Regions from separate parts of the Natranaerobius trueperi genome, predicted to be linked through region 1. Evidence: riboswitches for the same ligand, from Rfam matches in the RefSeq annotation. Region 1 holds a riboswitch; the other holds the start of a gene.
What was found. A riboswitch is a leader RNA that binds a small molecule or an ion and turns the genes downstream of it on or off. The one in region 1 is predicted to bind cobalamin.
Positions count from the first base shown of each region.

Region 2: it holds a riboswitch for cobalamin, as region 1 does, so the genes downstream of both, cbiQ (cobalt ECF transporter T component CbiQ) here and cbiD (cobalt-precorrin-5B (C(1))-methyltransferase CbiD) in region 1, are expected to answer to the same signal.

Region 1 covers NZ_NIQC01000031.1:15,284-23,079, forward strand. The annotation lists gene cobM (precorrin-4 C(11)-methyltransferase) at 1-270, opposite strand, end outside; gene cobI (precorrin-2 C(20)-methyltransferase) at 276-998, opposite strand; gene cbiE (precorrin-6y C5,15-methyltransferase (decarboxylating) subunit CbiE) at 991-2,241, opposite strand; gene cbiD (cobalt-precorrin-5B (C(1))-methyltransferase CbiD) at 2,223-4,091, opposite strand; cobalamin riboswitch at 4,259-4,432, opposite strand; gene CDO51_RS11110 (hypothetical protein) at 4,560-5,003, shown strand; gene CDO51_RS11115 (sirohydrochlorin chelatase) at 5,165-5,539, shown strand; gene CDO51_RS11120 (precorrin-8X methylmutase) at 5,542-6,156, shown strand; gene CDO51_RS11125 (cobyrinic acid a,c-diamide synthase CobB) at 6,142-7,518, opposite strand; gene CDO51_RS11130 (cob(I)yrinic acid a,c-diamide adenosyltransferase) at 7,598-7,796, shown strand, end outside.
Region 2 covers NZ_NIQC01000011.1:33,521-41,316, forward strand. The annotation lists gene CDO51_RS06295 (hypothetical protein) at 369-797, opposite strand; gene CDO51_RS06300 (CbiM family transporter) at 781-1,410, opposite strand; gene CDO51_RS06305 (hypothetical protein) at 1,445-1,906, opposite strand; gene CDO51_RS06310 (energy-coupling factor ABC transporter ATP-binding protein) at 2,012-2,806, opposite strand; gene cbiQ (cobalt ECF transporter T component CbiQ) at 2,806-3,519, opposite strand; cobalamin riboswitch at 3,755-3,932, opposite strand; cobalamin riboswitch at 4,098-4,290, opposite strand; gene CDO51_RS06320 (hypothetical protein) at 4,914-5,525, opposite strand; gene CDO51_RS06325 (MBL fold metallo-hydrolase) at 5,834-6,931, shown strand; gene CDO51_RS06330 (NifB/NifX family molybdenum-iron cluster-binding protein) at 7,293-7,637, shown strand; gene CDO51_RS06335 (NifB/NifX family molybdenum-iron cluster-binding protein) at 7,653-7,796, shown strand, end outside.

The sequences.
Region 1 (7,796 bases):
TATTGCACCATATAACCCAGGGTCACCTGTATGTAGACGTACTACCAGTTTGTCATTTTCTACAGCTTTTAACATAATATCTATTAGTTCTTCTTTTGTAAGGCCTGAACTATCGTATAACTCACATGAAGAAGAAGTAAAATCTAATACTTTTGGATTTATCAAAGAACCAGTATAAACTACTGTATCAGCAGTATTTAATAATTTTTCTCCTTTTTTAGTTATCAGATCTGGATCACCTGGACCCGCTCCCACAAAATATACTTTCATAGTTATCACCTACTCATCGTTTGATTTTTAAAAACTATTATAGTTGATAAATAGTTTATATTATCGAGTTTGTCTAGTTCATAATAAATTTTCTCATCTTCCATCCCAACTTTTTCAACTAAAATCGCATCTTGTAATCGTTTAGCTTCTTTTAACTGATTTATTAGTCCATGTAAGTCTGAAGTAACTTTTAAAAATACTACTGTCTCAAAGTTTTTGAGTTCTTGTAGATAATTTTTATTTTTTTCTACTGGTATAATTGCTAAGCGATCATTTCCCCACGTTAATTCCTTTCCTAAACGAGCGCTTATAGCACTAAAAGAGTAAATCCCTGGGATATGTTTTACTTTAATATTTTTGTACTCTGCAATTTTACTTGTAAGTCTTCTATACGTACTATATAAAAACGGATCTCCTAGTGTTATAAAGGATAAGTTTAGCCCATGGTTTAAGTTATTTAGAATTTTATCCTCTATTTCCTTATTGATCTTTTTTTTATTCTGTACAGTGGTCATAGGAAATGTTATATTATCTACTTTTGGTAAACTAGCCCCCCATTCAATAAATGCTCGTTTTACTACATCTAGCGCTAGACTACTTTTTTTAGGAGAGCTTTTTGGAGCTATAATTACATCACTATTTTTTAATAACTTAAAAGCTTTTATGGTAAGTAATTCTGGATCACCCGGTCCTACACCAATTCCGTATAATTCACCTCTATTATTCATCCAAACTCTCCCTTTTAGCAGTTATAATAGTGATAGGATTTTCACCTTTCCAAAGTGACATATGTTTTACATTATCTAATCTACTTACCTGAAGCTTTTGAACTTGATAGTTCCAACGTGTATTTTCTTTAAAATAATTTATAGCTTCCATTAAAGTTTCTAATGTCACAGTTGGTATTACTACTAGACCATTAAAATTAGCTAAACCATCTATATAGATAAGAATTTCAATTAGTTTTCCACTACTTCCACCAATTACAATACGATCAGGTTTTGGTAAGTCACTTAAAACATCTGGTGCTTTACCATGTATAGGACTAACCCTTTCACTAGCTAGCTTAGATACATTATCTTTAATTACTTCAATAGCTCTAGAAGACTGCTCAATAGCAAAAACTTTTCCCTTTTCACCCATAGTTCTTTCAGCATGAATAGATATCCCACCAGTCCCTGCTCCTATATCCCATAATATACCTCCAGAAAACAACCTTAATTTACTAATAATAACTGCCCTAACTTCTTCTTTTGTCATTGCAACATTTTCTTTTGTGAGCTCACTATCTTCTAGACTCGTAATGTTTTGGTTTTCTTTATCACTAGATTTTCGAAAGTAAACCACACAATTACTGTAGACTGGATAGTTATCTAAATTTTCCACCGTTGTACTAATAATCGATTCATTTGTAGAAGCTAAATCTGCCATAACATCTACACATCGCTTTTTATATTCATTAGCATGAGTACTAAGGTATTCTTTTAGATAATGAGTTGTTATCTCACCTCCTAAAAGAACTGCTACCTTTTTATGTCTTTTAATTAATTTTAATAACTTAGTTAAATTATGTTTCCTGCCATGAAGACTAAGGCTTCTCACATCTTCCCAACTTTCACAAATTCTAGCCATAGCTAATTGTAATGAACTGATCCCTGGTATTACTAAAATATCTTCATTTGGAAAAGTTCTTTTTATAAGAGAAAATAAACTATAAAAACCAGGGTCACCTGATACCATTACAGTAACTCTTTTATTTTCATCTAAAGATTTTTTAATTTTTTCAAACGATGAGTCGATACCATCTTTAATATCAAACTGTTCTCCTTTTATAGGATCAATTTTTTCAACTAAATTAAATTGATTCTTTGTACCAACTAAAAGATCAGCATTAAGAATATATTGCTTAGCTTTAGGTATGATATAATCCAATGTTCCAGGTCCCATACCAACTACGACAATTTTTCCCACATACGCCACCCCTCTTTATAGCAAATCTCAAAAGAATTTGTACTAAACCCAATAAGTTCACCATCTCGATTTGTAAAAGCAACTCCTAATCGCTTAACTTTATTATCTTTAAGATGATTTTGCACACGATTTTCAGCCTCATTTGCTATATTACAAAATAAGGTCCTACTCTTATGTGTTTTATTTAACCTATCATAATTTTCTATTATCTTGACACATTCTTCTGTTGTTACTGCATTCCAAATTCGGTTAATAGACGCTTTAGAAAATCCAGCTAAAGAAGCATGTGCTACAAAAATTTCTCGTCTTGCATCTGCTACTTTACTATGGGTATTAAATATACCTGCTGATAATTTAGCTATCTTACCGGTATGGCCCATAATAAATATCCTCTTAAAACCGCGTTTTGCGGCTTTTTCTAACATAAGCCCAATATAATTACCTGTAATAACTATATTCTCTTTCGGTATACCAAAAGAGTGAGCATTTTTTTCTCCCATTCTTCCTGGTACTAATACTATCGTCTTTAAATTCATTGATTGCATCTGATCGAGCTGCAATAATAAGGAATCTTTTAAAGCTTTTTCAGACATAGGCTCAACTATCCCAGTTGTACCAAGTATTGAAATGCCATTAATTATACCAAGCTTTGAATTTAAGGTTTTTTTTGCTATTTTTTTACCTTCTGGAACAATTATTGTGATCTCAACTCCTTCACCATTAGACAGAATATCTCTTGTATTTTCTCTTATCATCTTTTTAGGTACTGGGTTTATAGCTTTTTCACCAATATCAACAGGAAGCCCTGGTTTGGTAACTTTTCCGACACCTTCACCCCCTCGAATTTTAATAACATCACTATTTACATGCTTTATATATGCACCTATTAAAATTCCATGAGTAGAATCACAATCATCACCACCATCTTTTCTTACAAAAGCACAGTTTTTATGATCTTCTCTAATTCCATAGCCTGCTATTGGAATTACTAATTCATACCCACTAGGAGACAAGATAGTAACCTTTTCAGGATATTGTCCGTACTTTTTTGCAAGAAGTGCTGCTTTAGCAGCTGCAGTAGCACAACTTCCGGTTGTAAAACCCTTTCTTAGCTCATTTTCTTCATTTTCTACAGATTTATTGTTATATCTTATATATTTCTTACAAAGAGATTTATAAAAGATACTACACATTATTGGTATAACTCCTATTAAGCCTAAAGAAACCATAATATTTGGAGTCATTAAATCAGATAATTCTTGGATTTCAGTTATTTGATGTCCTGCATTTGTAAAAATTAAAATACCTGGCAAAAGTCCAAATAAACTCACCCAGTAGTAAGTACTTGCTTTTATAGGAGTAAAAGCAAAAAAAGAATTAATAATAAATGACGGTAAAACTTCAGTTACCCTAACGAGAAAAAGTAAACTTTTTCCATGATTTTTGGAAATATGATCAATAAAGTAAAACTTATCAGAGAACTGCTCTTTTAAAAAATCACGAAACGCATATCTACTCAATAAAAAAACAATTAAAACTCCAAAACTAACAGATAATGTAACAAGGACAGCTGCTATTAGGAAGTCGAAAATTGCACCTGCAACAATAGTTAGTACTCCACTTCCAGGAATTGAAACTACAGCAAAGAACATTCTGAAAAAAAAGAAAATTAATACTGAAGAAACGAAATTATTATTAACATATGATCTTAATATATGTAAATTATTTTGAAACCAACTTAGGTCAATACTGTTAAAAAATAAGCTAAAACAAATTGTAACTATAACTAACAAATAAAAAAGTAATTGTGCTATAGATTTCTTCTTAAAATCAAATTGTATTTTTTTCACTTAATAACACCTTCCCATATATAACAATACAAAAAACCCGGCCTTCGAAATGGCCGGGTTGAGTTCTTCTTAGTATGTAATTAAAACACTACACCACTTGATACACTACTCTCCTATGTAGCTAAAGTGTAGCAAACGTAAGAAGTACTCTCCCTTTCCTCGAAGGCATTGAGTACAGCTAATAGGCAGGTTTCCTGGCTTCTGGTATAAGAAGATTTACCTTCCCGGATTAAACCCAGTGGTTAATTAAATCTTCAATCCCAGTTACAGTGGCGGGACCGCTCAGGATTTTCACCTGATTCCCTTTTAAAAATGATTACACCTAAAAGCCACTCTATATTAAATTCTCTTAATGATAAGATATCATATAAACTCTAATTAAACAACTTACTTTTTAATAAATCTTCAAGAAATCTTCACATCTACAGGGTACAATATAAAATAACAAAACTTAAAGGAGGATTTAACATGACAAAGAAATTTATAGGTGGTTTACTTGTTGTAGGATTAGCTGTGGCGTTTACAATAGCTTCCCCGGTACAAATGGCTGCTGCAGGAGAAAGCCTAACTGAAGATAATGAAATGTTTCAAAGGGGATTAAACCAATCTTTATGTTATAGAAGTGAAGATTTAAATGAAGAAGAGCTAGACAAAAGACAACAAGAAAGAGATGAAGCAAAAATTAATCAAGTTGTAAATGCCATAGAAAAAGAACTGATCTCGGAAAAAGAAGGCAAAGACATTATTGAAACCATTAAAAATAACGACTTTGAAAGAGGAGACTGTCTAGAAGAAGGACCAAGAAATAATAAAAACAATCTTAACATCACAGATGAAATTGAAAATGACAACAGTAGAGAATTTGGTAATGGTAGGCAAAATAGAAGAGGATCTAGAGGTTGTAGAAATTAGTTCTATTTGAAGGGATCTGCTTAAGATCCCTTTAAATAATCTAAAATATATCTACTCTACAGGTTTACATTCCTACCCTTTTCAAAAATCTTATTGTTTGCAAAATATCAAATGATTGTGTATAGTTTTCTATAATTAGAAATTTATAGGGAGGTATATATATGAATCATAATATTATTTTAGGACATGGGAGTCGTAATCCTGAAGCTAACAAAGTTCTTAGATCTATATCTGATATGTTTGAGTCCGAAACTAAAGAATCAGCAAGTTATGCTTATCTTCAGTTTGAAGAACCTGATTTAGAGACAGTTATTGATAAGATTTACTCAAGTAATATCAGTACTATCACCGTAATACCACTTTTTTTATATCCTGGAATACATATAAAAAAAGATGTACCTGAAAAGATCATAAAAATAAAAGAAAAATATCCTAACTTAACTATCAGATTAGCAGACCCCATCGGAGCAGATTCTACACTCATCGCAATTTTAAAAGAAAGAGCTGATAATGCTACAGAGGAGTTAAAAAGCTAACTATGAATAAAATAAACACTCATCCGATTGAGGCAGAAAGTATGAAAATTATTGAAAACAAAGTTGATCTAACAACTTTTGATGACAAAGAATCTCCTATAGTTAAAAGAATCATTCATACTACAGGAGATTTAGAAATTCATAAACAAGTGAAATTTTCCGAAAAAGCAATTTTAGAGGGATTAAATTCTTTAAAGCAAGGAACTGATATTTTTACTGATGTAACCATGGTTACTGCTGGTCTAAATAAAAAAAACCTTAACAATTTAGGGTGTAACATACACTGTAATATCAGTGATCAAAAGGTTAGAGAAATTTCTAAAACTAAAAAACTCACACGTGCTGAAACATCCTTTGAACTATTTGGTGAAAATATCCATAACAAAATAGTTGCTATAGGAAATGCTCCAACAGCTCTTTTTAAAGTGATAGAATTATATCAACAAAAAAATATTAAACCAGCTCTAGTTGTGGGTGTCCCGGTTGGTTTTGTTGGAGCCATGGAATCAAAAGAAAGCTTAAGAAAATCCGGGTTAGATTATATAACAATTACTGGTTATAAAGGTGGTAGCCCTATAGCAGCTAGTATTATTAATGCTTTATTAAGACTGATGTAAGATATCTAACCATTTATAACCAGCACAGGGATTAGAAGCTAGGTGGATATGTAGGTAACTCGCTACTAAATTATTTAAAACATATCCACCTTTTAAAGTATTTCTTCGACCTTTTAGCTCATATGCTAAAGGATATTCTTCGGCTTCATTATCAGGGATAAACTCAGAATAGCGAAATTCATGACCTCGGATTGTTTCACCTTTAGATAATAAAAAAGAGTCATTAAGTGCTTTTGCTTCTCTGTATCCTAAAGCTACTAATTTAGATTTCATGTGAATTTTTCCTGGAATAATTCCTGACATAGGATAATTATTTCCTTGTAAATCAGTTAAAGAGCGTGTAAGATATATAAACCCTCCACATTCAGCAAGAATAGGTTTCCCTTTTTTATAGAAGTCAATTAAACTATCCATAAATTTTCTGTTTTGTGATAATTCCCTTGCAAACATTTCAGGAAAACCACCACCAAGATATACTCCAGAAACATTTTTGGGTAACTCTTTGTCTTTAAGTGGTGAAATGGGAACCCACTCGACTCCCCTCTCTTGCAACCAGTCAAGGTTATCTTGATAATAAAACGAAAAAACTTTATCATTTGCTATAGCAACTTTCGCTATTTTTTTAAAGTTGCTTTTATTAAAAAAAACTTGTTTTACTTTACTCCAATTTTGATACTTATCAGCTATATGAATTATTTTATCTAAACTTACAGTTTCATTAAAAACTTCAGACAATCTATCTATTTTACTATTTAACTCTTCAGACTCGTCTACTGGAGTTAGTCCTAGATGGCGTTCTGGTATCTCTATTCCAGTTTCTTTTGGGATATAACCTAAAATCTCAATACCTTCCATATTTTTTATTGCTTCACGTAGATAATCATAATGCCCCTTTGAAGAAACTTTATTTAAAATAACACCACAAACATTTACATCTTCATCAAAGGTTTTAAATCCATGTACTACTGCTGCTACACTTCTAGCTTGGCTCTCAGCATTAACCACTAGTATGACAGGAGCAGTAAGCTTTTTAGCAATTTCTGCAGTACTTGCCTTATCAGTATTACCACTTTGTCCATCATATAATCCCATGACCCCTTCAATCACTGATATATCTGAATTTTTTGAACCTCGTTGAAAAATTTCTTTCATAGTGTTAGATGTCATCATCCAGGTATCTAGGTTTCTAGAAGCACGGCCTGTAATAAATGTATGAAAGCCAGGATCTATGTAATCAGGTCCGACTTTAAAACCTTGGACTTGGAATTTTCTTTTCATAAGTGACTTCATAAGCGCCATTGTAACAGTAGTCTTCCCACTACCACTAGTCGTACCTGCTATTACTACTCTAGGTATATGCATATAGTTCACCTACCATAAATTTTATTTTTCTGTTATTATTTTATCAGAGTTTAATGCTAGAGCAAGGTTGGTGAGATAAATGAGTGAACAAAACAGAGGGCTGATTTTTTTATACACTGGTTCAGGAAAAGGAAAAACCACTGCTGCTATAGGCCTGTGTTTTAGAGCTTTAGGACATGGTTCTAAAAGTTGTATTATACAATTCGTTAAAGGTAAAGAAAATACTGGTGAAGTTTTAGCTCTTGAGTATGTAAAAGGACAGATTGATATAATACCTA
Region 2 (7,796 bases), on a different contig from region 1:
AAAAAAAGTCATTGCCAACATCCCTAAATATCGCACCCTCTAATTGTAATTACAGTTAGAGGGAAAAGAAAGGATGCTAACAATGACTCAAGCCTATCATATCAAATATTTAGAACAGTCATTAATAAGAGAACTCGGTACATTCCATTAGAACATCCTCCTGGTGAAGCTCAAGTAGATTTTGCACTTCTGTGATTTACGACAATGTTATTCAAAGAGGGAAACAGGAATGAAATTATTTTGTCTATTGTATCTAACCTTTAGTGCTTATAATATTGAAGGTGTAACTGCTATTTAAGGAAATAAGCGGATGCCGGGACATTGGTATGCACAATATCCCGGCCTTCGACTTAATTTTAGTTGAAAAGTTAGCTTGTTTCGTTATTAGGTTCTTGCTTTTTTGAACAGCGATACTTAAATATACCTGCTGTTAGGGTAAGTGTAATTAATACTAGTCCGACAGTAAGTTCCCTAGGGAGCTGTTGCTGTGTTTCTTCTCCTATTGTATGTTCAGCACGATGCCCTAACCCATCCTCTGCAACAATATATTCTGCTTCTTCTTCAGGATAGTGGAATTTACCTTTATCATTAACATCACCATCCGTGATTTTTTCATCGCTTGCATCATAAACAGTTACTTCAGCATTTTTGGCTATCTCGCCGCCATCAAATAAGACTTGGATTTTACCATCTTCTACGGGTTCAATAAACATATTATGCGCCATAACAGGGGAAGCAACCAATAATGAAATAGTTAAAAAGACTATCACTAATTTGTTATTAATAGTTTTGGACATTTTCTTTCACCTCTCTAACAGGTAGTAATTCTGGCTTTGTCTGTTCAATTAATTTTAATGCCGAACCTGTTACTAGTGCTTCAATAATAATAAGTGGTAAGTGCCCAATGATCAAAATATTAATTGTTGAAAATGTTCCCTCTGTAAACCGCAAATCAGTCAGCAACAAAAGAGAAATTAAAATTAATATAGTAATAGGTACGGCCACTCCACCAGCCAAAGTTCCCTTGAAAAATGTACTGCGACCTACCATGCTATGATAAATTTTATGGGAAATTATAGCCGGTACAGCAAGCATAAAAGTGTTCGCCCCTAAAGTTGTGAGGCCACCATGCTGAAACAATATTGCTTGTAATAAGAGCCCGACAAACAGGGCGAGAGGGGCTCTCTTTCCTAGGACCACACCCATTAACCCTGCAAAAATAGGATGAATGGTTGACGGTCCTACAGGGATATTAATTAATGAAACAGCGAAAAATCCGCCGGCCATCAAACTAATTTTAGGAATATCTTCTTCCTCGATTCCTTTAATGGAATTTCCTACAGCCACTGCTGTTGCACCAAAAGTAGTTACAACCACAGGAAGGCTTAATACCCCGTCGGCGATATGCACTTATATCACTCCTTTCCTTAAATAAATCAGAATATTAATTACTTACTTGAATTTCTATTGGCACAGTTTCATGTTCAACTTCTCCGTCGTGAATTAATTGGAACACTACTTCACTTTCCCCTTCCTTATCACCGGTTATATGAACATGATCGCCGTGTTCTTCTAGACTGAGTATCTCTTCATTAGCATCTTCAGCATAATCAATCCCTAGTGAATAATGCTCTCCATCCAGTTCAATTTCTTTTTCATTTTCGTCTAGAATGTTGGCACCTAGTGAAAGATTTTCGTTTATAGAAACTTCTGGCAATCCTGAATGCCAGTGCTGATCGTGATGGTAATCCACAACTTCATCAGAATCTCGATCAATAATGTTGAATGTGAGACCAGTATCAGAATGTTCAGTCCCTTCTTTTGTAGGCTCGCTTTCTTCACAACCACTAAAAACCATTACTCCAATTAATAACATGAGCGCGAAAGTAACCCCTTTTCTAAACATAAAATAGCCCTCCTTTAAAATTCAGTCTACAAAATGCTGTTTACAGCACTTGTTGAGTTTTTAATTTCAAGAGACTTTCCAATTTCCTTTAAATAACTTCTAAGGTTAAGACATAATAAATTTAGATGCCTCTTCGATTGTTCGTGGATTAAATTTACTATGTTTAAATAACCTTGCTAGCGTTGGAAGGGGTAACCCTGATTTTTGCATGAGTTCTTCATCACGCAAAATACTAACCGGCCCCGAATCCAAAACTCGCCCTTCTTTCATAATAATTACTTCGTCAGCCCAAGCGTAAGTTAGGTCAACATCATGGGTACTATAAATAAGTGTTGTTCCTTGTTCTTTTAAATCGTCTAATATTGTTCTTAATTGCTTTGAAATGCTTGGATCTAAGCCGGAAAAAGGTTCGTCACAAGCTAAGATTTGAGGGTTCATTGCCAATAATCCAGCAATGGCTGCTCTTTTTTTCTGACCTAGGCTCAAATTATATGGTGGTCTATTCGATATTTCCTCAATACCGACTTTTTTCATAGCCATTTCCACTTCCTTGTTCACTTCTTGTTGATCTAGTTTAAGGTTTCGAGGGCCAAAAGCTATATCACCGTATACAGTAGTCGAGAAAAGTTGATTATCAGGATTATCAAAAAGTAACCCAACAATTTGACGGATTTTATGGAGATTTTTTTTGTTTACAAAATGGTCTAGAACCTTTAAAGTGCCGTCTTCATTTAATAGTGTTCCGTTTAGATGGTATATGAGTGTGGTCTTACCGCTCCCGTTGGTTCCTAAAATGGCTGTTTTTTTCTGCTTCTTTATTTTTAGATTTATTTTAGTTAACGCAGGAGTCTTGTTAGGGTATATGTAGTTGAGATCATTTATTTCTACTGCTAAGTCCATTAAAACACCACCTTGTCTACAATCATCAGAAAAAGGATAAAACCAATTGGTAAAAGTGATTTAAATATATCGTTTATCTTTACTGGCTGGGGAACATTTATCAGAATATTACCATGAAAACCCCGCGCAGACATAGCTTGATATACGGTTTCTGAATGGTTGATAGCTTTGATAAAAATCCCACCTGTTAATTCACCAAAAATTTTTAAAGAATAACGGTCTAAACGTGCGGTAAAAAGGCGAGATTTCAAAGCCCATAGACTAGTTTGCATTTCCTTGATAAATAAGAATCCATAACGGTAGGCCAAATAAATTATTGTGGTTATTGCTGATGGAACTTTAAGATGTTCTAGGGCTTCAAGCATTTCTTCAATGGGTTGGTTAGCAAAGATAAACAAGGTAAAAGTCATAGCGGTAAACGCTTTTAGAGATATTTTTGCTGCAAATTCAACTCGGTCAATTGAGGGTGATAGTCCTGATCCAAAAATTAGGGGCAAACTCATTAGAGCTAAAAAAGGAATCACTACAGATAGCTTTTTAATCAGTTTTTTCCATGAGAGGCCAGAACAAAGAGTGAAAAATATTGAAAAAAACAAGGCAGCCAATAATAGTGAAATGTTGTTTAAGCTGATAGTTCCGAAAATAAATATGGTTCCGGTTACCAATTTGGTTCTCGGTTCCCAGAATTGAAAGGTATTAATATAATTACCCATAGATGTCCCTCACTTCTTAACATGCTTTTCTTGCTGTTACCTTTTCACCTCCTCACATAAACTTAATCATCGGGTGACAGAGCTTATTAGTTAAGCTGTTAAAGTCATGAAAAGTAATTGATGTAGATAAGAAAACCGGCCTTCGTAACAAAGAAGCCGGAATAATTAACCATAAAAATATCGTGGTGATTTCCGCGATATTTATGTGCACCCCAGCCCTTTCACCCGAAGGAGAATGCAGCTAAAATAACAGGCAGGTCTCCTGACTCACAGTTATCATCTTCCCCTCCTTCCCAGCTTTTCGCTAGTGGATTAATAGGGTTGACTCGTGCTCACAGTGACGGGATCGTACCGGATTTTAACCGGTTTCCCTTTTAAGCCTTGTTACAGGCACCTGTTATTTATTGTTATTTAGTTTTATTTAGTACCTTTTTTATTGTTTTTTATCTTATTAGTTAGTAGTTCTATTAAAAATAAAAACTTCCTCACAAGGAGGAAGTAACTGTAAGTAACTGATATTATGATATACGAATCATTCAAGCATACGAACAGTTTACCTCCCTATCACTCGTAGCTCAAAGGTAAACTAAAATTAGGCAAGTGTCCTGGCTTAGGTTCATTGATTATTTTCGCCTTCCCAGAGTAAATACTCCAGTGGCATTAGTTGAAAATAATCTCCCCATCACAGTGGCGGGACCGCGTCGGATTTTCACCGAACTTCCGATTTAACCTTATTAACTATTAATAAGGACCTAATTTTTCATATTAAATTTTACTAATTATTCACTATGATTCCTGATACTGGTTTCTATAATTTATGCACTTATTCCTTCTACAAATGATAAAAAATTTAGCTGTTAGGTAATCAATCACATGTTTTTGAAGTTTCCTCGTTGAAAAATTGTTACCATACAAGGAATCACATACGTAAGTGATTCCTTTTTGATTCATAAACCTGATAACTATTTCTAGATATCTTCAATCATTTATCTCTAGTTATATGACTTTAATACCTGGAATTATGTCTTTATATCGTGGGCTTCAAAGAGTAGAAATTGGCGAAAACAAAGTTATAGATAGAGATAAGCGTTAGGAATGGGAAGCTATAACTGAATACAGTTGGAAGGGACCTATTAAAAAAAGAAATAAAGAAATATATACTTTAGTCTTAAAAGGTATCCCTGATACAAAAGGTATTTTTAAGCATGACAGTCCAATTAGAAAGGAAATTTCCTTAGATTTTAATGATGTAGATAAGGTTGATCAATTACTTAATAGTAGATTAAGTAATAGTTGAGTGTTGATTTAGTAAAAAAATTATTAAGCGGTAGTATAAAACCACCGCTTAATATCATTGGGTGGATTTTTATTGTAAGTACCGTCTTAGTACTATTTTAATTAAATTGTTCCTGTATTTTTCTAATCCTCTCTTGATGTTCTGGCTTCGAATAATTATCAAATATATTTACCATTTTTTCAATAGTTGAATTTTTGACCTTTACTTCTACAGGCTCTCTATGGGTTTTATAACTTGCATCAATTTCTCCTATTGTTCCAAATAATTTTTTACTATTTTTAATAGTTTTATGTTCCTCTTCTGATAAAGTTAAACCTTCAGTGATTAACATATCTTCTGTTTTTTCATACACCATATCTATTGTTTCAAACATAACATATATAAAGTCACTAAAATTATCATCATCAATATAATCTTTATCCATTGTATAAACTCTGCTTTTTATCTCATTCATATCCTCAAGGGTAATTCTCCAATGCTTAGCTTTATCCTCTACACTTTTGTTGTCCGATAAAAAAACGTGCAAGTGAGAATCATTTATAGCGCGAGATGTACTTACAATGGACTGGAAATTCTCATAATTAGTTTTTCTTAATTGATCTTCATGATCTTTAGCTCCTGAATAATTTTGAAATATAGAAAATCCTAGTAAGATTATTATTAACAAAATAATATGAGGATACTTAGCTATCTTCTTATATACACTCATATAAAACAAACTCTCCTTATCCATTTATTTCTATTTTGACACGAGTCATAATAAATTTCAATCTAAATCTTACTGAATTTCAGAGTTCTGATGAATCGTATGTGTAATTTATTTGGTATAGGCCTTTTCTCATAACTGATTGTATCAAGGAAACTCATAATCATCTAAATACTAACTTTAACAGAGTCTAAAACAAAGTGGTTTTAAAGTTTTTTGAAATTTTTCACTTGCCTCTTATGGTAAAATATTCAACGGGTGTTCATAGGTATAAACTAATACAATACTATAACAGGCAAGGAGAGATGTTTATGAAAGCTAAACTAAGAATTGGACTAATTTTAGTAGTAGGTTTAATTATTTTAGGTTCTATGTTTTTAATGGAAGAAGACAATGAGCTAACAAAAGAAACAAGTGAAAATGTAAATGGTGAGTTAACGGCACACTTTATAGATGTAGGACAAGGAGATGCAATCTTTTTAGAGACACCTTGTGATAGTCATGTTTTAGTGGATGCAGGTGAAAACTGGGAAGGAGAAACTGTTGTAAACTATATTAAGGATTTGGGTATAAATGAAATTGATAAAGTTGTAGCAAGTCATCCTCATTCTGATCATATAGGTGGTCTAAGTGATGTTTATGAACAATTAGATGTAAATGTAACTTATGGTAGTGGGTACGAACATGATACTGAAACATTTGAAGAATACTATGAATTAGCTACAGAAAATAGTAGGTTTGAAATAGCAACTAAAGGTGATGAGTTAGACATAGATTGTTTAGATGCAAAGTTTTTACATCCACCTGAAAACCATACTGGAGAAGTTCATGATGTTAATTTAGTTTTAAATGTAGATTTTCATGGTAACTCACTGTTACTTACAGGTGATGCAGAGATACCCTCTGAAGAGTTGATGATACAAAATAACTCAGAATATTTATCAAGTGATATTTTAAAAGTTGGTCATCATGGCTCTAGTACTAGTACTGGAGAAGAGTTTTTAAATGAAGTAAGTCCTGAAGTTGCAGTCATTCAGGTTGGTGTAGATAATAGATATGATCACCCTCATCCTGAAGTACTTAAACGTCTTAAAGAAAACAATATAGAGATCTATAGAAATGATGCACAAGGTGATATAGTAATAACTATTGATGAAAATGGCTATAGTACAAATGTTGAGCCCTGGGAAGGTGAGGTTGGAGAAGTAGAAAAACAAATAGATGAGGTAAATTTAAATACTGCTTCAAAAGAAAAGTTACAAGAAATAACTCATATTAGTACTGAAAGGGCAAGAGAGATAAAAGAGTTAAGACCTTTTGATACACTAGAGCAACTTACTGAAATTGATGGTATTGCAGAAGGAATTTTAGAAGAGATACAAAAAGAAAATATTGCGTATGTTGAATAAGGACTTGCTAATAAGCGAGTCCTTTTTGACACGTATATGTCTCACATTTTTTATATCAGGTGGTTAATAATAAAGAAAAGCATGGTCAATTCGGTTAAAAACTCTTCTATTAGTTAAAGATTTCACAATATTAATAAGACCTTGAAAAGAGTGTTAGAGTTATCCTATAAATTTTTTGATGATATTTATAAACACTACTTACTTGACATATGTCAAAAACGTTGCTAGAATATAATTAGCATATGCCAACAACATATGAGGAGGTTGTTACACAAAGTAAGTTACTTACTAACTTTTAAGTTGATAACTAATTAGGATTGAAGAACGAGGTTAAGAGAAAAAATTTCATGGAGGTGAGGTTATGATAGCTATTACTTCTCAGGGTAAAGATTTAGATTCACAAATTAATAGTCGGTTCGGACGCTGTGAATATATTATTTTTTATGATCAAGAAACGAAAGATTATGAGGCTAAAGAAAATCCATCTAGACATGCTGCGGGAGGTGCAGGAATTAGCACGGCACAATTTTTGTCTGACAATAATGTTAAGGTTTTGATCACAGGAAATGTCGGGCCTAAAGCAATGAGGGTTTTAAATGCTGCAGAGATAAAAGTTTTTACTAAAGCTTCTAATACAGTTAAAGAGGCATTGGTTGATTATGAAAAAGGGAAGCTGAAACAAACAGAAGAAGCTACAACAAACTAATGAGGGGGAGTTTACATGAAGATTGCTATTTCAACAGATAAAGGACAGGTAGCATCACATTTTGGGCGTTGTCCCGAATTTACTATTGTAGAAATTAAAAATGGTGAAGTTGTTTCTAAGGAAGCAATATCTAATCCTGGTCACCAGCCTGGATTTTTA